2 regions of the Arthrobacter sp. IK3 genome follow, and region 2 is predicted to be linked to the other one. Evidence: riboswitches for the same ligand, from Rfam matches in the RefSeq annotation. Region 2 holds a riboswitch; the other holds the start of a gene.
What was found. Region 2 has a riboswitch for cyclic di-AMP ahead of ACSLGO_RS16940 (M23 family metallopeptidase). Riboswitches for the same ligand answer to the same signal wherever they lie in the genome.
Positions count from the first base shown of each region.

Region 1: linked by a shared signal. The riboswitch ahead of ACSLGO_RS08740 (C40 family peptidase) and the one ahead of ACSLGO_RS16940 (M23 family metallopeptidase) in region 2 are both predicted to bind cyclic di-AMP.

Region 1 covers NZ_JBPPSW010000005.1:183,406-198,537, forward strand. The annotation lists gene ACSLGO_RS08680 (VOC family protein) at 1-382, shown strand, start outside; gene ACSLGO_RS08685 (hypothetical protein) at 379-822, opposite strand; gene ACSLGO_RS08690 (L-threonylcarbamoyladenylate synthase) at 998-1,618, shown strand; gene ACSLGO_RS08695 (alkaline phosphatase) at 1,755-4,049, shown strand; gene ACSLGO_RS08700 (hypothetical protein) at 4,170-4,823, shown strand; gene ACSLGO_RS08705 (metal-sensitive transcriptional regulator) at 5,230-5,487, shown strand; gene ACSLGO_RS08710 (glycerophosphodiester phosphodiesterase family protein) at 5,500-7,380, opposite strand; gene ACSLGO_RS08715 (potassium channel family protein) at 7,545-8,240, opposite strand; gene ACSLGO_RS08720 (TrkH family potassium uptake protein) at 8,233-9,534, opposite strand; gene ACSLGO_RS08725 (DNA alkylation repair protein) at 9,707-10,804, opposite strand; gene ACSLGO_RS08730 (hypothetical protein) at 10,944-11,291, opposite strand; gene ACSLGO_RS08735 (hypothetical protein) at 11,566-11,985, shown strand; cyclic di-AMP (ydaO/yuaA leader) riboswitch at 12,493-12,658, shown strand; gene ACSLGO_RS08740 (C40 family peptidase) at 12,662-13,588, shown strand; gene ACSLGO_RS08745 (CarD family transcriptional regulator) at 13,931-14,443, shown strand; gene hrpB (ATP-dependent helicase HrpB) at 14,559-15,132, opposite strand, start outside.
Region 2 covers NZ_JBPPSW010000014.1:80,142-95,273, reverse strand. The annotation lists gene ACSLGO_RS16960 (DUF3027 domain-containing protein) at 1-298, shown strand, start outside; gene ACSLGO_RS16955 (MFS transporter) at 353-1,648, shown strand; gene serC (phosphoserine transaminase) at 1,697-2,821, opposite strand; gene ACSLGO_RS16945 (metal-dependent transcriptional regulator) at 3,046-3,747, shown strand; cyclic di-AMP (ydaO/yuaA leader) riboswitch at 3,833-4,042, shown strand; gene ACSLGO_RS16940 (M23 family metallopeptidase) at 4,046-4,810, shown strand; cyclic di-AMP (ydaO/yuaA leader) riboswitch at 4,936-5,092, shown strand; gene ACSLGO_RS16935 (NlpC/P60 family protein) at 5,096-5,902, shown strand; gene ACSLGO_RS16930 (NlpC/P60 family protein) at 5,933-6,721, shown strand; gene ACSLGO_RS16925 (HNH endonuclease) at 6,955-7,452, shown strand; gene mobA (molybdenum cofactor guanylyltransferase) at 7,449-8,129, shown strand; gene ACSLGO_RS16915 (DUF6457 domain-containing protein) at 8,139-8,423, shown strand; gene ACSLGO_RS16910 (molybdopterin molybdotransferase MoeA) at 8,420-9,709, shown strand; gene ACSLGO_RS16905 (FdhF/YdeP family oxidoreductase) at 9,660-12,011, opposite strand; gene fdhD (formate dehydrogenase accessory sulfurtransferase FdhD) at 12,087-12,938, shown strand; gene ACSLGO_RS16895 (sensor histidine kinase) at 12,935-14,590, opposite strand; gene ACSLGO_RS16890 (ABC transporter ATP-binding protein) at 14,834-15,132, shown strand, end outside.

The DNA.
Region 1 (15,132 bases), on a different contig from region 2:
GGACAACGCAGCCGAGGCAATGGCCTTCTACCAGGGGGTTTTCGGCGGCACACTCGAGAGCTCCACCTTCGGGGACATGAATGCCAGCGAGGACCCTTCGGAAGCCGGGAAGATCATGCATTCGGCGCTGACCACGGAGAAGGGGTTCGTCTTAATGGCCTCGGATACCCCGAACAGCATGAACCTGGATGAAGGCAGCAGCTATTCGATCTCGCTCAGCGGCGACGACGGCGAGGAACTGCGCGGCTACTGGGACAAGCTGCTCGACGGAGGACAGATGACCCTGCCGCTGGAGCGCGCACCGTGGGGCGATGTCTTCGGCATGCTGACGGACAGGTTCGGCACAAGCTGGATGGTCAGCATCGAAGACGGCAGTTCCTAGGCCCCGCTGGACCGGCGGGTGCGCGCGCCCGCCCGGGCAGAGCGGATCGCCAGCGCCGTTACCGCTCCGCCGACTGCCGCGTAGAACACTTCGAGGGGCTGGAATTCTATAACGGCGGTTTCCCAGGCCTCCAGCCCTACGAGTGCAGCGCCGGCAGCCGCGGAGACCAGCGGTGCCGCAGGATGCCGCAGCAGCTGCAGGGATCCTGCAGCGAGGTAGCCGCCGCCGCACCCGGCAGCCAGGAGGAGGCCGGGAACGCGCCAGTCCCGGAAGGGAGTACGCTCCAGGACACGCGGACCGGCATGAAGGAACGAGCCGTCAGGGCGGGCCGCCAGCACCGCACCGGATAAAACCGCGGCAGTTCCGGTGGTGAGCTGCAGGCCGATAAGCACCTTCTCTGCGCGGGCGAGAGGCCGGGGCTCGGTGCGCTTTTTTCTCATGCCACGGGTCCGCTCCGGCATGGGGCCCTCCCTCGGATTTGACTCGTCAGCCGCCCTGGGCGGCCGGTTGGCCTTTGCCTGCCCACGGTAACGCACTCCGGGCAGTTTGCGGGAGCAGTCCGCCGCCACAGCATGTTCACCCCACCAGGACGGGCGGTGCGCGTAAGCTCAGCACATGGCCAGATACTTTGACGTCCATCCCGATAATCCCCAGCCGCGGACCATCGCACAGGTCACCGCCGTCCTGCGGGACGGAGGGCTGATCGCCTATCCCACGGACTCCTGCTACGCCCTCGGCGCGCAGCTCGGCAACCGCGAAGCCCTTGACCGGATCCGCAGCATCCGTGAGCTTGATTCGAAGCACCACTTCACGCTGATGTGCCGCGACTTCGCCCAGCTGGGCCAGTTTGTCCAGGTCAACAATGACGTATTCCGTGCCATCAAGGCCGTGACCCCGGGCAGCTACACCTTCATCCTGCCGGCCACGAAGGAGGTTCCGCGCCGCCTCCTGCATCCAAAGAAGAAGACCGTAGGCGTGCGGATCCCCGACAGCAAAGTTGTTCAGGCGCTCCTGGAGGACCTTGGCGAACCCATTCTGTCCAGCACGCTGCTGCTGCCGGGCCAGGAAGAGGCCCTGACGGAAGGATGGGAAATCCAGGACACCCTGGGGCACCAGCTGGACGCCGTGGTGGATTCGGGGTTCTGCGGCCCGGACCCGACAACCGTCATCGACTACTCAAGCGGTGCCGCAGAAGTAGTCCGGCACGGCACGGGAGATCCATCCCGCTTCGAATAGGTCCCCCCGTAACGGTCCTCGGGTGCCCGGTTTTCCCCGGTGCGGTTGACAGTGCCGCCGTTGCGCCGGAAGGGTGAGCGCACTTGATGAGGGGGCATGCGTCATCACTCGCGCACTCTGAGACGGGAAACCACAAATGAACAAGGGAAAACTGGCACTGGCGACGGCGGCAGTGGGCGGCCTGATTCTTTCCGGCTGTTCGTCCGGGGCCGCCACGGCGCCGAATCCGCCGGAGTCGCCCCCGGGCCTGGAGCAGGCCGGCAACAAGAAGGACCACGGGCCGAAAAAGCCCCGGCCGGACAAGCCCCAGGGGGCCAGGAACATCATCCTTATGGTCGGGGACGGCATGGGCACCGCCCAGCGCAACGCCATCCGGCTCTCCCACGTGGGGCTGACCGGGGAACTGGTCATGGACTCCCTTCCCGAACTGGGACTGGTCCACACCAACTCCGCAGACCCGGAAACGTTCGTCACCGATTCGGCGGCTGCCGCTACCACCATGTCCACCGGAGTGAAAACGTATAACGGGGCAATCGGCGTCGACCTCAATGGGGTGCCCGTGCCCACCGCACTGGAGATCGCTGCCGCCCTGGGCAAGTCGACGGGCCTGGTCACGACGGCCCAGGTAACGGATGCCACGCCGGCAGCATTCGGATCGCACGTGGCGGACCGCGGCGAGCAAAGCGAGATAGCCCGGCAGTTCCTTGAATCCAGCCGGCCGGACCTCATCCTGGGCGGAGGCGAGGACCACTGGTATCCCGCGGGGAGCCCCGGCATGCATCCGGACAATCCGCCCGAAGATCCTTCCGAGGAGAGCACCGGTCCGGTCAACCTCGTGGAGCAGGCCCGGGCGGACGGCTACGAGTATGTCTGGGACGAGGCAGGCCTTCTGCAGGCGCAGGGGCCGAAGGTGCTTGGACTCTTCGCCAACGAGGAGATGTTCCAGTACGGCGACGACGTCGAGGAAATCTATGAACCAGCGGTCCCGCTGACCACCATGACCCAGAAGGCGCTGGAACTGCTCTCCGCTCCTGCAGCCCAGGCGCGCCACGGCGGCGGTCCGGGTCAGGGCGGCGGCAACGCAGGGACCGGCGGCGGGTTCTTCCTGCTGGTGGAAGACGAGGGAATCGATTCGATGTCCCACGTCAACGACGCCGAACTGACCATCAAATCCGGGATCGCCTTCGAGCAGTCCGTCGCGGTGGCCAGGGATTTCGCTGAAGCTGACGGGAACACCCTGCTTATTGTCGTCGGGGACCACCAGACCGGCGGCATGACCATCGAAGCGTTCAATGACACCGGGGACGAGTCCGGCGACGGAATATCAGCCGAAGACGGACCGCTGCCGGTAGCGAACTCGGACCAGGTGTTCTCCGTCGACTGGACCACCGAAGGCCACACTGCGCTGGATGTTCCGCTGACGGCAATGGGACCGGGGTCGGAAAAGCTCGGGGGCTTCTACGAGGACACCCGCATTTTCGAGGTCATGGTTGAGCAGATGCGGTCCGGGACGGCCAGCTCCGCGCTGGACCTGCAGTCCCACCGCGGCGGCCGGGGTGAGTATACGGAGGAGTCGCTGGCTGCCTTCCGACATTCGCTCCGGCTGGGCGTCAGCACACTAGAGCTGGACACCCACCTCAGTGAGGACGGCGCCGTGGTGGTATGGCATGACGACGTCATCCTGGCTGCGAAATGCCGTGACACCGAACCGGCTTCCGCCGGCGATCCGGACTTTCCGTACGTGGGAGACAGGGTCTCCGAGCTGACGCTGGCGCAGCTTAAGACCCTCGACTGCGGTTTCGCCCAGCTGCCCGGGTTCCCGGAGCAGCAGGTTGCGGAAGGGAACAGGATCGCCGAGCTCAAGGACGTGTTTGCCCTCGCCCGCGAGCTAAAGGCGCGCGAGGTTGGCTTCAACATCGAAACCAAGGTCGAGGACGGCCGGGCGGGCGGGCCCGGAATGGAGGCACTGACCCGGGCGGTAGTCCGTGAGATACGCAAGTCCGGGATGGCTGAGCGTGTGACCATCCAGTCCTTCGACTGGTCGGCGCTGAACCTTGCGGGCCGGCTGGACCCGCGCCTGGTCCGGGTTGCCCTGGTGGCTGCTCCGGAGACGCTCGAGATCGGCCGGCCGGGTGCCGCGCCGATCCTGGGCGGTATCGACATTGACGACTACGACGGGTCAGCGGTGAAGGCTGCCGCGGCGCAGGGCTACGACGTCGTCTCGCCGCTCTATACTTCGGTAACGCAGCGGATGGTCGCCGAAGCCAGGGAGTCCGGGCTGAAGATTGTGCCGTGGACGGTCAACGAGCCTGCCGTGATGAACTACCTCATAGACCTCGGTGTGGACGGCATCATCACCGACTATCCCACCCGGTTGAGGCTCGTTATGGAGCAGCGCGGCATTCCCCTCCCCCGGACGTACGGCGGGTAACAGTGCTGCGGTGCAGAACGACGGCGGCGCACTCCGGATCTTTCGGGCGGCGCCGCCGTCGTGCCCGGGACGGCCACTAGACTGGGAGCCGCCCCGTCCGCACCATCGAAGAAGTCCTGAATGTCCCGAGGGAAGCACCATCCGCCGCGTCCAAAACCTGCCAACAGCGAAGATTTCCTGATCGCGGCGGACCTGAAGAAGGACCGCGGGTGGACGGAGACCCAGATCAAGTCCTTCCTGGCGGAGCCGGACCGGACGGCCCGTAATCCATTCTCGCGCAAAGCCGCCCCCATGAAGCTCTATGCCAGGGAACGGGTGGAAGCCGTTGAATCGACGGAGGACTTTCGGAAGGCCCGCGAGGCTTCGAGGAAGCGCCAGCTTGCTGCCAGGGAGCGCTCGCTGGCGAAGAAGAAGGAAGCTGTTGCCGCGGCGCAGGCGCTCGAACTCCGTATCCTCCGCGAACCGTGGGAGGAGGTCCAGCAGCGGGCGCTGGACCACTACAACTCCCGGCTACGGCGAAGCCAGTCCCCTGCCGGACCCCGTACATCGCAGGCGCGGCGGGACCGGATGACCGTGAACTACCTGAGGCACAAACAAACTTCCTATGAAGCGGAGCTGGAGGAGTTCAAGGGGGTTGTGGGGGTCGGCGAAGCGTACCTGGTTGTCCGCAACCGGATCCTGGACCTGATTGCCCAGACGTATCCGCAGCTGAAGGCCGAGTGTGAACGGCAGAAGTTTGACGCACCGGACCTGCCGGACGGCGTAGTGCTCTAGCCCGCGGACGCTCGCGGACGGCTCTCCGGAGGGTGCAGGACCGCAGGGACTGAGCTGCACCCTCCAGTGCGGCGCCCGGTCAGCGGCCAAAAATCCTTGCCAGCCAGCCCGCGTTCTCAGCCTTCGGGGCCGGTGCATTCCGGTCACAGGTACAGCGGTCCGGCTTCGGAATGTTCCGCATGACCTCCTGGACGTGGTTCCCGCAGCCTGCCCAGGTGGACTTTCCGCAGCTGCGGCACTTTACGGCACGGCACATGATTCTCTCCTAGCGTGACTTTGCCCGCCGAGCCGGTGCCCGGCGGCAGCACCCACTATCCAGCATACCCCCCAGGGTATGCAAATTACCCACCGGGGTATACCATGGGAGCAGTCGTGCCAACACCGCACACCCCGCACAGGAGAAACCATGCAGCTGGACAGCGAAGACACCACGCCGATCATCAACCGCCTCAAGCGTGCCCAGGGACAGCTGGCGGCGGTAACGCGCATGCTCGAAGAGGGGCGGGACTGCAAGGACATAGTTACGCAGCTCTCGGCAGTGTCCAAGGCAGTGGACCGGGCCGGTTTCGCCATTATCGCTTCAGGCCTTGAGCAGTGCCTGACGAGCGATGACCCCGCCCTGGACCGCAAGGAAATGGAGAAGCTCTTTATGTCCCTCGCCTAGGGCCAGCGGCGGCTAGAAGATCACCACGAAGCGCATGACGGCGTCGTAAAGCTTTGAACTCATGGGTTCTCCCGGCCCCATCGAGCTCCGGTCCGCCAGTGCCATATCCGGATGGTCGGTGATGATGCCGTCGACGTTGTCCCGGAGCATGCTGCGGATGGCATCGGCACCGTTCACGGTCCACACATAGACCTCCTTCCCGTCAGCCCAGGCTGACTCACGGACCGCCGGGGTGTAGGAGGCTTCCTCCACCACAATAAAGTCGGCGGTCGTTTGCGGTGACGCGACGCCGGCCACGGCGAGGGTCAGCCCCACATAGAGCCCCGGCCGCAGGCGCTTCAGCTCTTCGGCCTTCTCCAGGCTCAGCGAGTGGTAGATGTTCTGCTCCAGGGCATTCAGCGACTCCAGCTCGGCGACCAGCCGCTCGACGTAGTCCCCGGTTTCCCCGCCGTGGAGCTTCAGCTCAATCAGCAGCGGCTGGCCTGCCTCGCGGGCCGCGAGGACATAGTCCCGGAGCGAGGGAATCGAGTCGGCATGGCCAAACTGGTCCCGCACGGTGATGGACGTCAGCTCGGAAAGGGTCAGGTCCGCCACAGCTTCACTGCGCGCCGCCAGCCGCGCGAGGGAGGCATCATGCATAGCCACAAACCCGCCGTCGGCAGTCTGCATGACGTCCATCTCCACCAGGTCGGTGCCTGCGGCCGCCGCGGCGCGCAGCCCGGAGACCGTATTCTCTACCCCTCCGCCGCTGAACCCCCGGTGCCCCAGGACCAGGGTCCGGGGAACATCACGAAGACCCTCCATGACCGGGATGTTGATGAGCCCGAGGATCAGCGCGGGCACGACGGCGGCGCCCGCCACCAGGGCAGCGGTTACCTTTCGGCGGCTACGCGTGACGGGCGGCGCGAGTGCGGCCACCGGCTCAGCTATCCGCTCCCCTGACTGCCCGTCCAGGCCCAGCCGGGGCATGTTGCGGTCCACGAGCTCCAGGAGCATTCCGGCGACGAAGAGCACCAAGCTGCCAGCGATCGCCACACCGGTAATCTGGGCGGCACCCAGGGCAAGGGCTGCCACTCCGGCCGCCGCCCGGGGATAGACCAGGTCCGCGGCAAGGGTGGGCAGGATTGTCAGCACCACCAGGGCGGCACCAGCCAGCAGGGCAGCCGCCGCCGCTGTGCCGCCGGCTGCAAGCAGGGCGGGGAAGGTCCGCGCCGTCGCGCGCCGGCTCAGACGCATCGCTTTTCCGCCGGGCACGCCGTACACGGCGAACAGCGGCACCGCGAGGGAATACCGCAGCGCGGCAGTGCCCGCAACGAGCAGGAAGGATGCGTAGACCAGTGTCCCCTGCGTCGACTTGAGCAGCTCACCGCTGACAAAGTTCGGAATGGCAATCGAATGCGTGAGGACGGAGAAGACGCCCGCCTGCGTCAGCGGAACCACCAGGAACAGGTACATGCCGAGGGGCAGGAATCCGGGCCGGGTGAGGCGGCGCATGAGGGACAGTAGCTTGGCTCTTAGTATCCGGGGCCGAAGGCCGGCACCGCGGCGCACCTGGTCCACCGCCACCACCAGGACGCTGAGCTGCAGGGAAACGGCCAGCAGCGCTACCACGCACAGTCCCGCCAGCCAGGTGACTGAAATTCCGCTGGCGAGCATTCCGGTAATTGCCTCTGATGTCACCGCATGGGCCCCCGCGGAAGCAAGTGCCTGGGTGAACATCCAATGGATCAGCGGAGAGACGAGGGCAAGCGGGATGACCTGGCTGAGGGCGTAGACGACGAGCAGGCGCCATCCACCCCGTCGCAGCACATCCCAGCCGGCCCGGAGCAGGCCGGGGACGAGCCGCCGGAATGCCAGGCCGTCAGGTGCGGTTGGCCGGGCGGTCGAGGTCATGGCGGCTCCTTGCAGGCGAACATCCTTACGTTGGAATCCAGCTAATTTTGGACAGCATCCAACTTGGCAACGAGTATATAAGCACCCTCTTTTCCGCTGCGTCATGATGGCGACACATACCGAACAACCGGGCGGCAGCGTCCGGGCGCGTGCCTTTCGCCGTGTTAGCGCCGGCTAAAGCGCTCCGCCTTTCGCGCGGGCCCCGCGACGAGGAGTTCGTCGCCCTCTTCGATCAGGAGGTCGGGCTCGGCAAACCGCCACTCGCCGTCGGACTTGCGGACCGCAACGATCACCACGCCGAACCGCCTCCGGACCTGGGACTGATAAATCGTGGAGCCGGCCAGGAATTCACGCGGGGCGGTTTCGATCACGGCGAAGTTCCCGCCCAGCGGGATGTAGTCCAGCAGACTGCCCTGGACCAGGTGGGCCACGCGGCGCCCCATGTCCTTTTCCGGAAAGACAACGTGGTGCACGCCCAGCTGCTCGAGGACCGTCCCGTGGGCTTCGGTGACCGCCTCCGCCCAGATCTGAGGCACTCCAAAACGCAGCAGCAGGGATACCGTGAGAATGCTGGCCCCGATGTCCTGGCCGATGGCCACCACCACCCGGTTGAACTCCGGGATGGACAGCTGCCGCAGCACATCTTCCCGCGTGGCATCGGCCATCACTACGTAGGTAAGCCGCCCGTCCAGGCCCTGCACCACCCGCCGGTCCCCGTCCACGCCCAGGACGTCGACGCCGTTGGCCATGAGCTCCAGCGCCAGGGCCTGCCCAAACCGCCCAAGACCAATCACCGCTACGGCGTCGGACTCACTGATCCGCTCCGCCTCCCGGCCGTTGAACAGGTTGAACTTAGCCAATGATCGGCCTTTCTTCGGGGAGTCTGTACCGGAACCTGCGCTCCCGCAGGACGAGCGCGGAGGCGAGCAGAAGCGGTCCGAGCCTTCCTGTGAACATAAGTACCACCAGGATCAGCTCCCCTGCTACGGGAAGTGCAGTCGAGACGCCCACAGAGAGCCCCACTGTCCCGAAGGCGGAGACTGTCTCGAACAGCAGCCGGTCCATCGGATAACTGGACATGGCCATCAGTGCCCCGGTCGAGACGGCGATGACTCCGGCAGCAACAAGCACCACCACCAGCGCCTGCCGGGCGGCGTACGCAGGCAGTGCCTTGCCGAGGGCAGTCACCTGCTCATTGCCCCGCACCTCGGCGGCGACTGCGTACACCAGCACAGCGAACGTTGTTACCTTGATGCCGCCCCCGGTTCCTGCCGGTGCGGCACCAATGAACATCAGCACATCCATTCCCAGCCAGGAGAGCGGCTCCATCTGCCCAACCTCGACTGAGCTGAAGCCTGCTGTCCGGGTCTGGACGGACATAAAGAACGCGGCGAGAAGCCGCTCCGGACCGGAGAGGGCACCGAGGGTCTGTGGGTTGTTCCATTCGCACAGGGCAAGGAACACCGTTCCGGCCGGCAGCAGGATCAGTGTTCCCCACAGCACCAGACGGGTATTGATGGTCCAGCGCAGCGGCTTACGCCAGGCACGGCGCAGCTGGACGAGCACCGGAAAGCCCAGTCCCCCGATAATGACGGCGGTGGCCACCGGAAGGCACACCAGCGGGTCAGCGGCGAAGCCCTCCAGGTTCCGGGGAAACAGCGAGAACCCGGCATTGTTGAACGCGGAGACGGCATGGAATACCCCCAGCCAGACGGCTTCGCCGGGGTCCTTCCCGTAGCCGAGCCAGAACCGAAGGGCCAGCAGCAGGGCTATCACTGCTTCGGTTACCAGGGAGATGAGAACGACGCCGCCAATCACCCTGGGTGTGCTGTCCAGGTCCTGGCTGCGGTTTTCCGCCACGGCCTGCAGCCGCGACCGGAAACTGAACCGTCCGATGACGGCAAGGCCCACTATGGACGCGAACGTCATGACACCCAGTCCGCCCACCTGGATCAGGACCAGGATCACCACATGTCCAAACGTGGACCAGTACACGTGGGTTTCAACTACGGACAGTCCGGTGACGCACAGGGCGGACACTGCGGTGAAAAGTGCATCCGTAAAGGAGGCACTGCCGGGAACCGCACCCGAGGCAGGGAGCATGAGCAGTCCCGTTCCGCAGAGGGCTGCGGCTACGAAACCAAGGAATACCACTTGTGATGGGCGCGGGACCCGCCGGCGGCCGCCCGGCCCGGCAGGCCCAGGCACAGTTCGACAGTACGCCGCCGGTGTGCTGCGGTCACCGTTCGGCGCTGCGCCACGGACACCGCGGTCATGAATAGCGGCTGCGGCAGGCGGCTCTCCGGCACCGTGCCCGCAGAAGGATTCACACCGGATCCGCCAGGTCCACCTCGAAAGCCAGCGACCCGTTGCGGATCCCGTTAACCTGGATCTCCAGCCGGTGCGTTCCCGCGTAGTGTCGGCGGGTGGTCATCTGATGCAGTGCATGCGAAGCGGAGAGGGCGCGGGATTCCCCCGGCTCCAGGTTAAGCACCGCCAGCTTGAAGACGGCGGGGGCACTTCCGCCACGGGCCTTTACGTAGTGCACCACGTAGTCCACTGCCAGCTTCGCAGCCGTACTTCCGGTATTCGTCAGGGTGAACCCGAAGCGGAGCCTGCCCGGGAGCGTGATGGCCGGGGTGGAGGTGCAAAGCCCGTCCACCCGGATCTCGGCGGGTTCGAATCCCAGCAGGGAGAGCGCACCCGGGTGGGCTTTTTTGACCAGGGTCCGGAGACTGTGCCGGACCAGGCGGTCCGTGTAGCGCGACGGTGAATCCAGCCAACGGGCACACGTGCGGAGAGTGACCTCAGGGGCATGGCGGGCAATGTCGTTGAGGTGGTTCGCCACGGACCGGCGCACGTCCTCGCTGGGGTCATCCCGGAGAGCATCCAGGAGAGGCAGTGTGGCCTCCGGGTTCTCAAGCAGCCCGGGAACGCGGATAGCCCACGGCAGGTACGCTCGGGTTCCCTCGCTGGCGAGGCGGCGCACGTGTGGATCCGGATCCCGTGTCCAGGTACGGGCCCGGGCGAGGGTGCGGTCCATATCAGCGGCCAGGAGCCTGCGGATGGCGAACTCACTCGTCAGGCGCGGGGTCAGCTCCGCCAGCAGGTCAAGCGCGTCGTCAAAGTCTCCGGGATCCTCTCCAGCCAGTGCCAGCGTCACGGAGGATTCAGAAACCGGCCATATAATCCACCCCTTGAAGGACTCATCCTTCAGCGCTGCGCGGTACGCTGCGGCCGCTTCGGCGTAGGAGGGATAGGACTCGGTGAGTGCCGTGGCAAGGACATCCGTCCTGCCGCGGAGCGAAAGCGCGTTGAGCTCCGGCACCACTCCATGCAGCCGGTCGAGCCCCGGTGCCGGGGCGGCAGCGGCGAGGCTGCGCTGCAGGGCGGCTACTTCGGCAGGGCCCAGCAAATCATCCATGGCGCCCAAGGCAGTCCCCCGCAATCAGCCGTAGGAACCCGGCAATCCGGGTCAGCGAACCGCCGCTGGTTCCCGCGGCGGTTTCCCATCCTAGCGCTGCCGGGCATGCTCCGGCCGCTGCGCCCGGGGGGACGCCGACTCAGAGGTTGGCGTCCGTGTAGCTGCCGCGGGCACGCTCAGCAGGGGCGGGCGCATCGGAGGCGGATCCAAAAACGGCAGTGTAGCTGTCTACAGCTGCTGCAGGGGTTCGGTGTTCCGCGCCGTCAAACCGTGCGGTGTAGCCGTGGCCGGAGGCGGCGCCGGACAGGAGAGCATGCCGGTGTGCGGGAACTGACCCGGGCCGGCCGAAGGCTGCAACGTAATTGCCGCCCAGCGCAGCGAGGCGCCCGGCCGGAACGGTCCGTTCAATGCGGCTCTGGCCCTGCTGCCGCACTGCGGCCCGGTGCTGGATGGTGCGGGCGGGGGCGGAAGTGGTTGTCTCGAACATTGTTCTCCTCATGGGTCGGAGGCCGGGCAGCCGGGCAGCACAAAGTGCACCGGCTCCTGGGCGGCGTTGCGTCAAAAGTGGGAGCAGCCCGTCTGGCCGGGCTGCACGGGTCCTCGGTCCATTCGCGGGTGACCGGCTGTGGACGGGAAGGCCTGGCGGTAGGCGTCAGGCGTTGATAAGACTCTAGCAGTTATTCTGAGTCATTCATAAAAAGCGGGATGTCATTCACCTCTCATTTCTGCCGGGTCCAGCCGCCGCGGATAGAGTTGGCAGCATGAGCAGCACGCCCGCACGGACCCGTAGACCCGTCTTTCTCCTCATCCCGCTGGGCGCGCTGGCCGGCGTGGCGCTCGCCATGGTCAACTTCCAGCTCACTACCGCCTCCCTCGTCGAGCCTGGAGACCTCTCCAGCTATGTCCTCTGGACTATCGTGGGCGGCGCGGCCCTGGGTGGATCGTTCGCCTGCCCCGCCAGCGCAGCCGCATACGTGGGAGCTTCAGCGGGTAAATCCCCGCGGTTCTGTGCAGGCGCTGCTGGTGGGGCCCTGGCGGCGTGCTGGCTGCTGTACGCAGCCGTGTCAGCCTCCGGAGGAACGCCGGTCACCTGGCTGCTGCCTACCGCTGCCGCCCTTACTACTGCTGGCGGCATGTGGGTCATCTGGACTGCGGTCCGGCGCTCCGTTCCCCGCGCGTAAGGCAGCGCGGGGTCTCCGTCGCAGCGCCGGTCAATCCGGGCTAATAGTGTGTGAATCACCACTACGCCTAAGGGTTGAGTGCGGCATAACTGTGATCTGCAACCATCCCCGCCTGCAGGCCGGCGGGACCGTACCTGCCGGCCCGCTGGAGACCATTCAGGCGGCTGAAATGGGGAATTCCTTCACTGCGCCCCACTCTCCGGCGAGGTGTCGTTCCCCTTGAATCCGGGGCTTTTGCCCCGCACCCGGACCGGCCATGCCGTCCTGCCGACCCCGCGGCAAAGCGCCGTCAGCGACCGCCCGGGGGCCCATATCGGACCCGGCTGGCATGTGGCGCGCGGGACTGCTGTGATAAGACTAGACAGCAAGGTGCTCAGCTAACACGCGTGACTCACTGCACACAATGGCAACACGGCGTCGTTACCGAATTGCAATCAAAAAGAAATTGCTGTTAGTGTCCTTGGCATGCCGCAGTCCTGATGCGGCGCCCCGGGCTCGTTACCTAGCTCTGCCGCTTGGCCGGGGTCCCTTTTGCAATACGACGGCAGGGGCGGGGGAACCAATTTTTTGGGTCCTTTGAATCCTTGGGGTTAAGCCGACCGGATGAGACCGGCGGCCGGGTGACTCCCATCCGAACCCGACAGCTCACCTCGCAGGTATAGGGAGAGGTAATACCTTGTCTTCTAAGAATCGCGGACGTCACTGCGCAGAGTCCAGCATCTGGACCAGCATCGCAAAGGCAGCACCCGTCAAGGCACGCACTGTAACCGGAACCGCAGCAGCCGTCGTAGCAGGCTCAGGCCTCATGTTCGGCATGGCAGCACCGGCACAGGCCAGCGCAGTCATCAACGAAACCCCGGCACCGGCAGCCAGCACCTTCGCTCCGGCCGCCCAGCCCGCAGCCCCCCAGCCCGCGGTTGCCCCGGCAGCTGAAACCCCGGCTCCGGCGGCGGCCGTAACCCACACCGTAGTGTCAGGTGACACGCTGAGCGAAATCTCGGCCTCCTACGGCGTCACCCTGGACAGCGTCCTGGCGCTGAACGGGCTGTCGCTGGCGTCCATCATCTACCCCGGTGACGTCATCACTGTTTCCGGTGAGGCCGCCGCAGCTCCGGCCGTGGCCGCAGCACCGGTGGAGACCTACGTTCCGGCTGAGACCTATGCGGCTCCGGCCGAGGCCGCAGCCCCCGCTGCTTCGTACACCGATCCCGGCACCTTTACCGGTTACGAGAGCAACGTCACCACGCAGGCTGTGACCCCGGCACCCGCCGCGGCAGCTTCCGGCGCCGGCGCAATCATGGTCAGCTCCGCCTACTCCCAGCTCGGCGCCATGCAGGACTGCACCGTCCTGGTGGAGCAGGCACTGCGCGCTGCAGGCCACTCGGTGGGCGACCTGTCCCCCGCACAGCTGGCTGCCTACGGCACCCCGGTCTCCGACCCGCAGCCCGGCGACATGATCTACTACGCCAACGGCGGAGCCGGTGTCCCCCACATCGCCATCTACATCGGCGACGGCCAGGCCATCCACAGCGGGATGAACGGTAACCAGACCGTTATCGCAACCGCAAACCTCGGCTCCGGCCCCGTCTACTACCGCGCATAGTCTGCGTAGCCGCCGGTTCTTGCCGGCAGCACCCAGGGCGCCCCTTTCGGATCCCGAAGGGGGCGCCCTGCTTTAATGCCGCGGGCATCCCTGGCAGATCCGGGAACCCGGATCAGCCCGCTCTGCTCCAGGCAGGGTGCTCAAGCCCCGAACGTGAAATAATGGAACATGCCAGACTCGCGGCCGGCAGAACCTTCACCCATGTGCTGGTACCGCCTCCGCGCTCCCGCCACTTCGCCTACGGGGCCTGTAGTGGGACGGTGTTCCCCTCAGCGAGCCGGTCCATCTGGCTCGCAAAGGCGGATACCGGGTCAGGATTCGACGCAGCCAGAGGTAATCACATTGACGTTTAACGTAGGTCAAACCGTAGTCCACCCCCACCACGGTCCCGCAGCTATCCGCCGGGTTGCCACCCGCAAAGTCCGCGGCGAAGACATGGAGTACCTGGTCCTGGAAGTCCAGGCGAACAGGCTCGAGGTCTGGGTCCCGCTGGCGAAGGCTGCCGAGGTTGGACTGCGCCCGGTGCTTAACGGAGCGCAGCTTCAAAAGCTGATGGAAGTCCTCAAGGCAGGCGCGGATGCCGAAGAAACACAGTGGTCCAGACGTTTCAAGGAGAACACTGAACTGCTGGCCAGCGGCAGCATCACGGATGTTGCCCGGGTGGTCCGCAACCTCACCCTCCGTTCACTGGAAAAGGGACTTTCCCACGCCGAGCGGGACATGCTGCGCCATGCCCGGCGTCCCCTGCTCACTGAGATTTCGCTGTCCCTGGGCGTCACGGAGGATGAGGCCGCCGCGGTGCTCGACGGCGTCTGGCAGGCCTCCTCAACGTCCCTTGCTGAGCCCGTCACCTGATCCCCGTTCCCGCGCACGATTGCGGCGTGCACAGGCCCGGCAACGCGAAACAGTGTTGCCGGGCTTTTTCGTGCCCGGTCCCAGCCTCGTTGTGGTGCTGTCCGCCTGCGACGCATCACGTGCGTGTTTTGGTCCTTGCGGTAGCCGGGGCGGTCCACGGGTCCTCCGGCCAAGGATGGCGGGGATAGCGCCCGCGCATTTCTGCGCGCACCTGTGCATAGGGACCGGACCAGAAAGACGCCAGGTCATCGGTCACAGCCAGCGGACGCCCCGCGGGTGAAAGCAGATGGAACTGCAGGCGGGTCCGGCCGCCGGCCAGGAGCGGGGATTCAGCCCAGCCAAAGCACTTCTGGAGTTTCACCGCCAGCACGGGAGGCCCGTCGTCGTCCACCTCCGGATAACTGATCCGTTCCTGCGTTCCGCTGGGAACCAGGATCCTCTCCGGCACCAGTTCTGCCATCCTGGCGGCCTCTGGCCAGGGCAGCAGGCGGCGCAGCGGATCGAGGAGATCGATGCCCGCTGACCGCGCGCCGCCTGCAAGTGCTTCCAGCTCCGGCCCCAGCCAGCCCTCCAGGCCGGCAAGGAGGGCTGGCTCCGAAACGTCGGGCCAGGGTGGACCCAGCACACGGTGCAGCAGCGCCAGCCGGCGGCGCAGGGCGTCGGCCGAAGCCGACCAGCCGATGGCGTCG
Region 2 (15,132 bases):
CGTTCCCGACGCGGACCGGCTGGTAACCCACCGGTTCCGGGCCAATCGGCCCGGCTACCGCGGGTGGGAATGGTTCGCCACCGTGGCCCGGGTTCCCCGCGGCAAGGCCGCGACGGTTTGTGAAGTGGGACTGCTGCCCTCGGCGGAGGCCGTCCTGGCTCCGGAATGGGTGCCGTGGTCCATGCGTGTCCGTCCGGAAGACGTGGCAGCGCAGGAAGCAGAGAAGGAACGGGAAGCGGCGGCGGCTGCGCCGGAGGAAGAATCCGCAGCCACGCCTGCGGCAACGGAGGACGACTAAGCAGTGAGTGCACGGAACGCGGTTCACGATCCCGGAAGGGAGAAGTGAACCCTCATGTTCCGTTCCCTCCGCATCTTCAACTACCGCATCTGGTTCCTCGGAGCACTGGTTTCCAACATCGGAACCTGGATGCAGCGCACCGCGCAGGACTGGCTGGTCTATGACATCCTGACCAACCAGGATGCCGCTGCGATGGGTGTCGTCATGGCGCTCCAGCTGGGCCCCCAACTGCTGCTTGCACCCTGGGCAGGACTGGTCGCAGATACCTATGACCGGCGGAAGGTCCTGCTCACTACGCAGGTGGCCATGGCCGCCCTGGGCGCTGGATTGGGTTTGCTGGTGCTCTCCGGCCACGCCGAACTGTGGCATGTCTATGCCTTCGCGCTGGCCCTGGGCGTGGTCTCGGCCATCGATGCGCCGGCCCGCCAGAGCTTTGTCTCCGAGGTGGTCAGCGAAGAGAACCTGCCCAACGCCGTCGCGCTCAACAGCGCCTCCTTTAACGGCGCCCGCATGGTGGGTCCGGCGGCAGCGGGCCTGCTGACCGTGGCCGTAGGCCCGGGATGGGTCTTCCTCATTAACACCGTGACCTTCGCCGCCATGGTGCTGGCGCTGCTGAAGATGCGGTCCGCAGAGCTGCGCGTGCTGCCCAAGGCACCGCCGGGCAAGGGCAGGATCCGGGCCGGCCTGAAGTACGTGAGGTACCGGCCGGACCTCATCATGGTCCTGCTGGCCATCTTCATAGTGGGTACCTTTGGGCTGAACTTCGCGGTGTACATCGCGGCGATGGCCCGCACCGAATTCGGCCAGGACGCCGGAATCTTCGGCCTGTTGAACTCCATCATGGCCATCGGCTCGGTTGCCGGTGCGCTGCTTTCAGCCCGCCGGGACAAACCGCGGCTGCGGTTCATCTTCGGTGCGGCCGGCGCCTTCGGCGTTGCCTGCCTGATCGCCGCACTGTCACCGAACCTGTGGATCTTCGCGCTGTCCCTCATCCCGGTGGGACTGTTCGCACTGACCCTGATGACCAGCGCCAACGCCTACGTCCAGACCACCACCACGCCGGTGATGCGGGGCCGGGTCATGGCGCTCTACTTCGCGATTTTCCTGGGCGGCACTCCGCTGGGCGCCCCAATTGTGGGATGGGTCTCCAACGCGTTCGGCCCCCGCTGGAGCCTGGGCGTCGCTGCGGCCTCCGGCCTGGTCACCGCCGTGATTGGCCTTGTCTGGGCCTGGCGTTCACACCACCTGCGGCTGCATTACGACCGCTCCATGCGCCGGCGCCTTTACCTGACGAGCAGCGCCAGCGAGGACACCGCGGACCTGACACAAGAGGACCCCGGCCCGCGCTAGCGGGGCCAGGGTCCTCTCTGCGGCCTTACGCAGGCCCGGGCGGATCGGCTAGGAGTGCTCGATCACGTAGTCGATGCACTGCAGCAGGGCACTGACGTCGTCCGGCTCAATGGCAACGAACGTAGCGATCCGCAGCTGGTTGCGTCCCAGCTTCCGGTAGGGCTCCACATCCACGATGCCGTTGGCACGCAGCGTCTTGGCGATGGCCGCCGCGTCAATGGACTCGTCAAAGTCGATGGTGGCGATGACGTTGGAGCGGTCCTCCGGGCGGCTGACAAACGGCGAAGCCACACTGGACTTTTCCGCCCACGAGTAGATTCGGCCTGCGGAGTCCGCAGTGCGGGCCGCAGCGAAACCGAGCCCGCCGTTGGAGTTCAGCCACTGAATCTGCGCATCCAGGGTTACCAGGGTGGAGAGCGAGGGCGTGTTGTACGTCTGGTTCAGCCGGGAGTTGTCCACAGCGGTCTGCAGGTTCAGGAAATCCGGGATCCAGCGGTCGGAGGCATTGATCCGCGCGGCGCGCTCAAGCGCTGCGGGGGAGAACATGCCCAGCCACAGTCCGCCGTCGGAAGCGAAGTTCTTCTGCGGAGCAAAGTAGTACACGTCAGACTCCGCGAGGTCCACGTCCAGGCCGCCGGCAGCGGAAGTGGCGTCAATCAGGACCAGCGAACCTTCGTCGGCGCCTGCAACGCGGCGGACCGGAGCGGCCACACCGGTGGATGTTTCGTTCTGGGGCCAGGCGTAGACATCCACGCCCTCTTCGGCAACCGCCTCGGGACGCGTGCCCGGCTCGGCCTTGATGATGCTGGATGCGGCAAGGAACGGTGCCTTGTTGGTGGCCGCGGCGAACTTGGAGCCGAATTCGCCGAATGACAGGTGCTGGGCCTTATTCTCCACCAGGCCGAAGGACGCAATGTCCCAGAAGGCAGTGGAACCGCCGACGCCGAGGACAACTTCGTAGCCCTCAGGCGCGGAGAAGAGGTGGGAGAGGCCTTCGCGGACGCTTCCCACAAGGTTCCGGACCGGGGCCTGGCGGTGGGATGTTCCGAGCAGCTTGGTTCCGGCGTCGGACAGCGCCTGGATTTGCTCCGGACGGACCTTGGAAGGACCGGCTCCGAAGCGCCCGTCCCTGGGGAGAAGTTCAGCGGGAATCGTAACGGCGGTATCGCCCATTTCTGTATGCTCCAAGCGGGTTGGCAGGGTGCTTCACGTACCCTTCCATTCAACACCCCGTGCCCGTCCCGGTCCTATTTATGACCGGCCCTCGGGCACGGGATCAGCAGATGCGGTAATTCAGCCGGGTTTGCGGCCATGGGCTAACGTGGAAACAAAACTGCCGGCGCGTTCTGCGCCGCTGTGGTGATTCTCTTTTGCACGATTGCTAGGAGTGGCTGGTCATGACGGACCTCATCGACACAACTGAGATGTATCTTCGGACGATCCTTGAGCTGGAAGAAGAGAACATCGTGGCTTTGCGGGCCCGGATCGCCGAGCGCCTGCGCCACTCCGGTCCCACCGTTTCCCAGACCATTGGCCGGATGGAACGGGACGGGCTGGTGGTGGTCTCCGGTACCCGTCAGCTTGAACTGACGGACCTTGGACGGCGGCGCGCCACCGAAGTCATGCGCAAGCACCGCCTCGCTGAGCGCCTGCTGGCAGACGTGATCGGCCTGGACTGGGCCTATGTCCACGACGAGGCCTGCCGCTGGGAACATGTCATGAGCGAGCGGGTGGAGCGCCGGCTGTATGACCTGCTGGGTAAGCCCACGGAGTCCCCGTACGGCAATCCGATTCCGGGCCTGGAAGCCCTTGGCGGGGAGGCAGCACTCCAGCCGCTTACTCCGTACCGGGACCTGCTCTCCGCTGTATCGGAGGTCAGCGCCGGTCAGCCAATGCTCCTTGAACGCCTGGCCGAACCGATCCAGGTGGATCCGGAGCTCTTGACCCAGCTCGACGAAGCCGGCCTGCGTCCGGGTGCCACCATCACCGCCGAGGTGGTGGGAGGCTACATCTCCGTCCGCGTGCCGGGCATCGAGGGTGCCCTGGAACTGCCCGCGGAAGTGGCTTCGCACGTGTTTGTCTCCGCGCCCGCTTCGTGACCTGCCGCCGCTCCAGATAACGGAATGGTATCTTTTGGGCTTTTTCCCCTATAGTGGCATCTGACTACAGCAACAACACCGTTCACCGGTCCAACAGCCTAACCCTGCCACTGGACCGCAGGTGCAACCGTTCGCGGGCAGGGGCGGAGGACCCACCAACCGGCAGTATTACTGTCTTGGGGTGAAGCCCTTCGAGCAGCACGGCACAATCCTCACCGGACTGTACGTGCGTCGTGGGCCGAGTTTCTCTACTCGAATCCGACAGCTAACTTCGCAGGCTTGTTAGAGAGGGAAACACTTGTCGAAGCATGCTGCTTCGGGCAGGCGCAGGGCTGAATCGCCAGCTGCTGAACTGCGCCCACGCACCGCCGTCCGGACCACCGGAAGGCGCCGCGCCGAACCCGTACACCGCCCCATCGGCGGAGCTGCCCAGAAGTTCGCCATTGCCGCTGCCGCCTCCGGGCTGGTGCTGACGGTAGCGGTACCGACGACGGCGGCAGCCACCGATCCGGCTGTCGAGCCGCAGCCGGTTGCCGCAGACCCGGTCTCCGCGGACGCCAACGCTGTCCTGGACTTCGAGCGGACCGCACTGAGCTCCAAGTTTGATCCGGATGCCAAGCTCCGCAGCCTGACCGTGGCCGGTACGGACGTGATCCCGGCCGCGGCCAAGGGAACGCTGGCCACCCCGCTGAGTTCGGACCTGGTCCAGACGTCCTCCTTCGGCTACCGGGTCAGTCCCATTACCGGCACCGCCGGGGAACTGCACACGGGCCAGGACTTCGCCGCAGCATGCGGCACCGAAGTGACCGCGGCTGCGGCCGGCACGGTGAAGTCAGCCGGCTGGCATGCACTGGGCGGCGGCAACCGCGTTGTGGTGGATCACGGTAACGGCGTTGAAACCACCTACAACCATCTCTCCGCCATCAGTGTCTCCGTTGGGGACACCCTGGAGCGCGGCCATCTGGTGGGTGCCAGCGGCACCACGGGCGCTTCAACCGGCTGCCATCTGCACTTCGAAGTACTCGTAAACGGCACTCCCGTCGACCCCCTGGGCTGGTTGTGACCGCTCCAACACGCTTTCGTGACCTGAGCGTGACATTTCAGTGATGTTGTTATATTCTCGTCACCGTGCCTGATTCGCCAAAGATCAGACACTCTCGAACAGATTGCCGAGCTCTGCCACTGTCCGAGATCCGTTCGCAAAATCGCATGGCAGAGGCGGGGGAACCAATTTCGGGTTTCGTAAGAAGCCCTTGGGGTTAAGTTGCCGGACCTAGCAGTCCAGCAACCGGGTGACTCCCATCCGAATCCGACAGCTCACCTCGTAGGCATTGGGAGAGGCAAAACTGTGTCATCAGTCAATTCCGGCCGCCGTCGTGCCGCCACTGCGCCGGTAACTCCGTTTACCGCGCTGTCCAAAGCTGTTACCGCCAACGCAGGCTCCGTAGGTCGCCAGGCCGCCGTCGTCGTCGCTGCTTCCGGCCTCGTCCTGGCCGCAGGTATGCCGGCCCAGGCAGCCCCGGTCTCGACCGACCGCCAGGCCCTTGAATCCACCCCCCTTAACGTTGTGACCTCGAACGGAACCGTGACGGTTTCCGAGCAGGCACCGTTCGAACTTCCGGTCCAGCCGCTGGCCGGTTCCGTTTCCGGAGCCGAGACCCGCGCACAGATCGCCGCTGCCGAGCAGGCTGCCGCTGAAGAAGCCGCAGCTGTTGCCGCAGCAGCACAGGAGCAGGCCGCCGCCGCACAGCAGGCCGCAGCTCCCGCCCAGGCCGCTCCGGCCGCTGCCCCGGCCGCTCCGGCTGCCGGCGAGGTCACCACCGCCTCCTCCGCTCCCGTAGCCGCCAGCGGCGTTGCCGCCGGCCTGGTCGCATCCGCTTACTCCCAGATTGGCGTGGCACAGGACTGCACCGCCATGGTCGAGAAGGCACTGCGCTCGGTTGGCAAGTCTGTTGGCGACCTGGCTCCCGGCCAGTTCTTCGCTTACGGCACCGTTGTCGGCAGCCCCCAGGCCGGCGACCTCGTTATCACCGGCGGCCACGTTGCTATCTACGTCGGTAACGGCCAGGTCATCAGCGGTGGCCTGAACGGCATGAACACCGGCCTGCACTCCCTGTCTGACCTGCCGGGCGCAAGCTTCGTCCGCGTCAGCTAATCGCTCAGTTTCCAGAAACAACGGAGAAAAATGACCACGTCAACTGAGCGTGCGCGCCACCGCGCGCCCGTGCAGCGAAACGCGTCCCTGACCGCTCTTGCCGATGCCGTCAGCAACGCAGGTACCGTTGGCCGTCAGGCAGCAGTGATCGCAGCTGCTTCCGGCCTCGTCCTGAGCACCGGCGTTGCCGCAAACGCGGCCGGACCGGAAATCTCACGCGATGTGCAGACCAGCAAGCTGGATCTGTCCTCCATCCCGCTCCAGGTTCCGGCCGATGCAATCGGACCCAACCTGACGCTCACTCCCGTTCCGGGCGTAACGGTGGCTCCCGAGGTCACCGTCCAGTCCCAGGAAGTGAACACTCCGGCCGTACAGGAAACAGTTGCGGACAACAGCACCGCTGCTGGCGACACTGCTGCAGCCAACACTGCCGCAGCACCGGCCGCAGCCCAGGCTGCACCGGCTGCTGCACCCGCCGCGTCTTCCTCAGGCGTCGCGGCAACCATCGCCGCAGCTGCGTATGCCCAGTTGGGCGTCATGCAGGACTGCACCATGCTTGCCACCAACGCGCTGGCCGCAGCGGGCATCAACTACCACGGCTGGCCTGCCGGTTACCTTTCCCTGGGCCGGACGGTCAGCGCCGCGGAAGCAATTCCCGGTGACCTGATCTACTACGCTGACGGCGGCATGGGCATGGCCCACATCGCTGTCTACGTGGGCAACGGCCAGGCCGTCCATGGCGGTTTCTTCGGAAACCAGACCGTGGTTGCACCTGCTGAGCTCGGTTCCGGCGGAGTTTACATCCGCGTCGGCGGCTAAGACGCACGAATGACACAGAGAAGGGCCTTGCCGGGAACGGCAGGGCCCTTCTGCCGTTCCGGCAAGGTCCTATCCGGCGCCTGCAGGACGGCGGCCCGGCGCGATCAGGCCAACTCGGACCCCTTTAATGGCGGGAACGGCCCCGGCGGCTTACCCTTGCAGTGAACATTCGAAGTACCGCTGGGCCGGTGGACGTTGTTTTGCCGGCGGCGGGCAGGCGAAGAGGAACGTGCATGCGAACCCTGGTTCTGAACGCGGGCTATGAACCGCTGGCTGTGGTCACTTTCCGGCGCGCGCTGGTGCTCGTTCTTGCCGGAAAGGCGAGTGTCCTGGCCGAGAGCGGTGACCCGGTGGTAGGTCCCGGCGATGTGTTCGGGCGCCCGTCCGTCATCCTGCTGAACCGGTACGTCAACATTCCCTACCGGGATTCGAGTGTGGCAACCCGCAGGGGAGTGCTCCGCCGGGACAGCCACTCCTGCGCGTACTGCGGAAAGGCCGCAGCAACCGTGGACCATGTGGTCCCCAAATCCCGCGGGGGAGAGGACAGCTGGGAAAACATGGTGGCATGCTGCCTGCGCTGCAATAACAAAAAGGGAGACAGGACCCTGAACCAGCTTGGCTGGAAGCTGCGCTTTACTCCTCGGGCGCCGCACGGGACCCGCTGGCAGATCCGTGAGCTGGAACAGCCGGCCGCCCAGTGGAGCCCGTTCCTCGGGGATACGGCTGCATGAGCGGCCCGAAACTGAGAGGATACGACGCCGTCATCCTGGCCGGCGGCCGCTCCTCACGCCTGGGCGGTGTGCCGAAGGCAGAACTCAGGGTTGGAGGCGAGACCCTGCTGGAACGCACCCTGCGGGCCGTCCAGGAGGCGGTTTGCGTGGCCGTTGCGGGGCCGCCGTCGCTGGAGGGAATACTCGCACCTTCTTCGTATACCCCGGTCCTGGTCAGGGAGGATCCTCCCTTCTCCGGCCCTGCCGCCGCGGTGGGGGCAGGAATTGCTGCCCTCGGCGGCTTCTCCGCCGGCAGCGGCGCACCGCGCCGCCCCTGGACCTTCGTACTTGCCTGCGACATGCCGGACGCGGCGCGCGCAGTTCCCGTGCTGCTCGGTGCAGCGGACGAGGACCCCAGCTGTTCCGTGCTCGCCGTGGACGGTGCCGGCAAAACGCAGCCACTTGCGGGCCTCTACCGCACCGATGCGCTTCTCGAGGCCGTGGCCGGAGGGCCGGCACCGCTGGCAAATCTCTCAATGTTCAGCATGCTTGCTAGGGTGCAGTGGAGAGAGGTTGCCGTTCCGGAGGGAAGCACCGCGGACGTGGACACTTGGGACGATGCCGTGAAATGGGGCATCCGGTCCGGGTCACGCGCCGCCGCCCCATCATCCGGATCCGCAGCTGCAGCCAAGGAGTAAGGAGCCAGCATGGGAACCCAGCAACAGGAACTCGAGGAATGGACGCAGCGTTTGCTGCAGGCCTTCGAGCTTGACGGTACAGAGGTGGACATCGACGCCGTACTCGACCTCGCGGCCGCAGCCGCCCACAACGTGGTCCGTCCCGCCGCGCCCCTCACGACGTTCGTGGCCGGACTCGCCGCAGGGCTCGCCGCCGGAAGCGGACAGGCGGATGAGCCTGTCGCCATGCGGGCAGCTATCCGGGCGGCCCAGCGGGAATGCGATGCCGAAGCCGGCCGGAGGGAGGCCAAGTGAACGGTTCCGCGCCCGTGATCCTGCCGCTGCAGCCCAATACTTCCTGGAAGGAAGCGAGGACGGCCGCGCACGCAGCCGCGCGTCCGCTTCCGTTTGAAACCGTGCCCCTCGCCGAGGCGCTGGGGCAGACGCTCGCGTCCGACGCCGTCGCACTCCAGCAGGTGCCGCACTATGCCTCCTCGGCCATGGACGGATGGGCGGTGGCCGGCCCGGAACCGTGGACGATTGTGGTGCCTGAGCCCGAACCCGAACCCTGGCAGATCCACAAGGAATCCGGCCGGCGGCCGCTGCAGGCGGGCGAAGCCGTGTCCATCCTGACCGGCGGGCTGGTGCCCGCGGGTGCCGAGGCAGTCCTGCGGACAGAGAACGGGGACCTGACTCCGGGAGATCCTGCGGTGCTGCGCCGTGCAGCCACCGCACGGGAAGACGAACCACGCCTCGGGGAGCACATCCGGCCCGCCGGCGAAGAAGCCGCAGCCGGAGAGACGACTATCCCGGCCGGCACGGTCCTTAACCCGGCACACATCGCCCTGGCCGCAGTATGCGGCCACGACACGCTGCCGGTGCTGCGGGCACCGCGGGTCTCCATGCTCTTCACCGGGGACGAAGTCATCGAATCGGGACTGCCGGACTCCGGACAGGTCCGTGACACGTTCGGCCCCCAGCTGCCGCGGCTGGTGGAGATGCTGGGCGGGCGCGTGGATGTGGTGCAGCGGCTGCCGGACCGCCTGGATGATGTGATTGCCGCCCTGAGCACCGACGCCGTGGACGAGCACTCACTGGCCATGTCCTCAGGCGATGTGCTTCTGACCACCGGCGGAACCGGGATTTCCGACGCTGACCACCTGCGCAGGGCGCTGGAAGCGGTGGACGCCGAACTCCTGATTGACGGCATCGCGATGCGCCCCGGCCATCCGACGCTGTTGGCACGGCTGCAGGACGGCCGGTTCGTCGTGGCGCTGCCCGGTAACCCGCTGGCGGCCATGATGGCTGTCTTCACGGTGCTCGAGCCGTTGCTGCAGGGACTCCGCGGCGCCCCTGCAGGCAAGGACTACCACGTCCTGGCGGGCGTCGATGTGGCTCCGCTGCCCGGGCGCACCCGTCTGGTTCCCTGCAGGATCCAGGACGGGCGCGCGTTTCCTTCGCAGTACTTCCGGTCCGGCATGCTTCGCGGGCTGGCCGAAGCGGACGCGGTCATGGTGCTGCCCGAAGAGGGCTGCACCGCTGACCAGGCCGTTAGTGCGCTGCCGCTGCCGTGGCCGGTGCAGCAGCCTCCAGCCGGATAATCACCGACTTGGACGTTGGGGTGCCGCTGACTTTGGCAACGGAGTCCAGCGGCACCAGCACGTTCGCCTCCGGGTAATACGCGGCGGCGCATCCCACGGGAGTGTTGTAGGCGACCGCCCGGAAGGACTCGGCACGGCGTTCAACGCCGTCCTCGTATTCGGAGACCATGTCCACCATGTCTCCGTCCCTGAAGCCTGCTGCCGCAAGGTCCACCTCATTCACGAACACCACCCGGCGTCCGCCGTAGATGCCGCGGTACCGGTCGTCCTTGGCGTAGACAGTGGTGTTGTACTGGTCATGGGCGCGCAGGGTCTGCAGGATCAGCCGGCCCTCCGGCACCTTCGGATAGTCCAGTTCATTGGCCGTGAAGCGCGCCTTGCCGGTTGCCGTGGCGAACCGGCGGCCGTCGCGAGGTCCGTTGGGCAGGACGAATCCGCCGCCGCCGTACTTGATCTTGGATTCGAAGCCTTCAAACCCTGGAATGACGTTTTCGATGTGGCGGCGGATCAGGGAGTAGTCGGCACGGCAGGCTATCCAGTCCAGCTGCGGGGCATTCGCACGGTACGGTGCAGACTCCCCGGTGAAAAGGCGCTCAGCCAACTCGCACACGATGGCCACCTCCGAGCGGACTTCCGGTCCCGGCGGCTCCAGCCGGCCCTGGGAGGCGTGGACTGCGCTCATTGAGTCTTCGACCGTGACCCGCTGGTCACCGGTGGCCTGGGTGTCCCGATCCGTCCGTCCCAGTGCGGGCAGGATTAGTGCCCGGCGGCCGTGGACCAGATGGGACTTGTTCAGCTTCGTGGATACCTGGACCGTGAGCTCGGTATTGCGCAGCGCGTCCTCGGTGACAGCGGAGTCCGGGGTGGCGCGGATGAAGTTGCCGCCCATCGCCATGAAGACCCGCACCTTCGAATCCCGCATGGCCCGGATAGCGTTGACCGTGTCGAATCCGTGGCGCCGCGGCGAAGCGAAGCCGAATTCGGCGTCGAGCTTGTCATGGAATGCCTCCGGCATGCGCTCGAAGATGCCCATGGTGCGGTCGCCCTGGACGTTGGAGTGCCCGCGGACCGGGCAGACACCGGCGCCGGGGCGGCCCACATTGCCCTGCAGCAGGAGCACGTTGACGACGTCGCGCAGCATGGCCACGGAGTGCTTGTGCTGCGTGAGGCCCATGGCCCAGCACACCACCGTGGACTTGGCGGCGATCAGCCGGGCTCCGGTGGTTTCGATCTGCGCGCGGGTCAGCCCGCTGGCGAAGCAGATTTCGTCCCAGGACGTGTTCCGGATCTCCGCCAGATAGGAATCGAGTCCGTCGGTGTAGTCCCGAATGAAGGCGTGGTCGAAGACGTTCCCGTGTTCCTCTTCCTGTTCCAGCAGGTATTTGCCCAGCCCCTGGAACAGCGCCTGGTCCCCGCCCAGGCGGATCTGCAGGAAATCATCGGCCAGCTGGGTGCCGCCGCCGAACTTGGTGCCCAGCAGGCCGGATGCGGTCTGGGGGTTGTCGAAGCGCAGCAGCCCGGCCTCCGGCAGGGGATTCACGGCCACGATCGTGGCGCCGTTCTTCTTCGCCCGCTCGAGGGCGGTCAGCATGCGGGGATGGTTGGTACCGGGATTCTGCCCGGCCACGATGATCAGGTCCGATCCCTGGACGTCATCCAGGCTCACGGTGCCCTTGCCGATGCCCAGGGTTTCCGTCAGGGCGGAACCGGAGGATTCATGGCACATGTTGGAACAGTCGGGCAGGTTGTTGGTGCCCAGGCCGCGGACCATCAGCTGGTACAGGAAGGCGGCCTCGTTCGAGGTGCGGCCGGAGGTGTAGAAGACCGCCTGGTCCGGGCTGTCCATGGCGGCCAGCTCTTCGACGATGATGTTGTAGGCGCCGTCCCAGCTGATCGGGCGGTAGTGGGTGTCACCGGCTTCAAGGACCATCGGGTGGGTCAGGCGCCCCTGCTGGCCCAGCCAGTAGTCGTCCTTCTCCAGCATCTCGGCTATTGAGTGCTCCGCGAAGAACTCCGGCGGCACCTTCCGCTTGGTCGCCTCCTCCGCCACGGCCTTGGCGCCGTTCTCGCAGAACTCTGCGGCGTGGCGTTTATCCCCTTCCGGCCAGGCGCAGCCGGGGCAGTCGAAGCCCTTCTTCTGGTTGACGTTCATCAGCGTCTTGGCGCTGCGCAGCGCACCCATCTGGTCGAAGGAGATGCGCAGCGAGTTGATCACTGCCGGCAGCCCCACGGCATGGGTTTTCGGATCACCGACCCGCAGCTCTGATTCGTTGATTCCATCTTTCGGAGCCTTGCTTGGCACAGCCACCACGTCCTTGTGTAGGAAATCCCCTAGTCTGAAGTGAAGCCAGTCTAAGACTTATTGAGGAGCGATGGGATGGGACGGGTTTCACGGCGTGCCCGCATAACGAGGTTCCGCACTGACGGAACGGTGAGCCGGCGCGATGACGTGCTGGCCGGAGAGGAGCCGCTGGAGATCCGTTTCCAGGGCAAATCCTTCACCGTGACCATGCGTACCCCCGGTGACGATTTTGACCTGGTGGCCGGTTTCCTGGTCTCCGAGGGCGTCATCTGGGAGGCAGGCCAGCTCATCTCCATGCGCTACTGCGCCGGCGTCGATGAGGAGGGGCAGCAGACCTTCAATGTGGTTGATGTGCAGCTGCGCCCGGGCACCGCGCTGCCGGACACCGGCATGGAACGGCATGTCTATACGTCCTCCTCCTGCGGTATCTGCGGCACCGCGTCCATCGAAGCGGTGCGGAAGTCGTCCCACTTCGACGTGGCGGAGGACGGCGTGCGGGTGCCGCTTGAGGTCCTGGCCGCCCTGCCGGACCGCCTGCGCGAAAGCCAGGCACTGTTCGAGAAGACCGGCGGCGTCCACGCGGCCGGTCTGTTCACCGCAGAGGGTGAACTGCTGTGCCTGCGCGAAGACGTGGGACGGCACAATGCCGTGGACAAAGTGGTGGGCTGGGCGCTGCGGGCGGGCATGCTGCCGCTGCGCGGCACCGTGATGCAGGTGTCCGGCCGGGCCTCTTTTGAACTTGTTCAAAAAGCCCAGCTGGCGGGGATCCCGGTCCTGGCCGCGGTCTCGGCGCCGTCGGCCCTTTCCGTGGACCTGGCGCGCGACGCCGGCATGACCCTGGTGGGGTTCAGCCGCGGCAACTCACTGAACTGCTACTGCTTCCCGGAGCGGATCCAGGCACAGGTGCCGGCCGCAGCGGGCAGCTAGCTTGCGGGCAGCAACACTTCGGCGCAGGTTCCTTCTCCCATGGTGGAGGAGATGGTGAGCCGCCCGCCGTGCTGATTAACAATGTCCTGCACGATTGCCAGGCCCAGGCCGGTGCCGGGGATCGCGGCGGCCGTGGCGTTGGAGGCACGGAAGAAGCGGCTGAAGAGCTTGGGTAGGTCTTCCTCCGGGATGCCAATTCCGGTGTCCTGCACACAGACGCGGATCATGGGCGCGGTACCGTCCCCGGGGTCGCACAGCTCCGCCGTGAGGCGCACCGAGCCGTTCGGCGGCGTGAACTTCACGGCGTTCGAAATAAGGTTCATGAACACCCGTTCAAGCTGCTCCCGGTCTCCGTCGAGGCGCAGGTCCAGGCGTAGCTCCGGGTCCAGCTCGTCGAGCGTAAGCTCGACGTTCCGGCTGGTGGCCGCGGGTGTCAGGGAGGCGATGACCTGCTCCAGCAGGTCCTGGAGCACGAGTTCTTCAACGTCCATGCGGGTTTCGTCCGCGTCTGCCCGGGAAATGGTGAGCAGGTCTCCGATCAGGTGGTTCAGCCGGGTGGCGTTGCGGCCCACGATTTCGAGCATCTGGGCGATTTCGGGCGAGATTCCGCCGCCCGAGCCGTCCAGGATCAGGTCCAGGTAACCGGTGATTGACGTGAGCGGAGTGCGCAGCTCGTGATTGATCGTGGCGACGAAGTCGGTTTTTTCCCGGTCCAGTTCCCGCTGGCGGGCCAGGACCGTCCGCTGGGCGGTGATGAGGTGGCCCTGCACCAGGCCGTGGGCAAGGTTGCCGCTGACGTGCTGGATCAGGGAGAGCTCGGTGGGAGACCAGGTGCGCGCGGTATTCTCGCCTGCGAGCCAGATCAGCCCGAACGGACGGTCCCCGTGGCCCAGGGGAAGGATGACCGAGGTCCGCAGCCCGGCCTCCCGGGGCGCCGGATGGAGGATGGGATGGACGTCAGGATCCGGGGCCTGATGGTCCCTGGCTGCGAGGATCTTCCCTGATTCCCACAGCATTTCCGCGACTTCCGCGGCAAGTGCCGGGTCCGGAGCGGGGATGGCATGCGAGGAGCCCGCCCGGCTCCAGGAAGTCAGCAGCTCCGGAACCCTCTCGTCCGGGAACGTAGTGAGGGCTACGTGGTCTGCCTTGAAGACGTCTCCCAGCCCGGATACCACTGCCTCAGACATGACATGGGGGTCATTGGTGGCCCGGACCGCTGCGGAGATGACCCGGGCTTTCCCGCGGAGGACGGCATTCACTTCGCGGCGGCGGCGGACCGCCAGGGTCTCCGCCCGGATCAGGGCTGCCCGGTAGGAGAGTTCGCTGCCGGAGACCGGGCTGAGCACAAAGTCGGTGATGCCCCGCCGGACCATGTCTTCGACGTCGAGCAGTTCACCGGGAGTAACGAGGATGACGGGAGGTCCGGAACCATCTGCGGCGGGAAGGAGCCAGTGCCGCAGGTCAGTGCCTGCCTGCTGGAGGGCCGCAGTGTCCACTACGGCCAGCACGGGCAGCTCGGGATCCAGAGGCATGCCGTGCGGGACGGGACGCAGTCCGGCCAGGCCCAGTGCCTCTTCCACCTCGCGTCGCAGCTGCGGGTCGCTGATGGCAACAACGGCCGGAAGGTCCTCGCTGAGGGCGTCCGTGGACAAGTCCTCGTGAGTCGGCGCCGTCGGCATAGCGGCCTTTCGTTTTGGGGTCCGGGCAGGTCGGACCGATTTGCAGTGTACCCCAGTGCGGCTGCTGTTACCCGTGGTGAAGGGCCAGGCGAATCCGTGTCCCGGCGGGGGCGGCGCCTGCGGGAATTCAGCGTCCCGTGCGGCAGTTATGGAACTCGGGAAGTGCCTGCCCCGCGCCTAAGCTGGATACCGGGCTACGTGAAAGAAGAAAACAGTATGAGCATGGAAAGTGCGGCGTGGAGCTCGCTCTATAAGATCTCCACGGCCAAGGGCACAGACAACAAGATCTCCCGGGAAACCCTTCGGCGGATCCTGTCATTCGCGTCCCCGTACCGTCGGCAGCTGTTCGGGTTCCTCGCCCTGTCCACCGCGGGGGCCTTCCTCGCGGTCGCTACGCCGGTGCTGGCCGGTGAGGTGGTCAACGCGATCGTGGCCGGAACGTCCGTCGAAACGGTGGTGTGGCTGGCCGTCCTGATCGCGGTGGTCGCCATTGCGGATGCAGGGGTGTCCCTGGC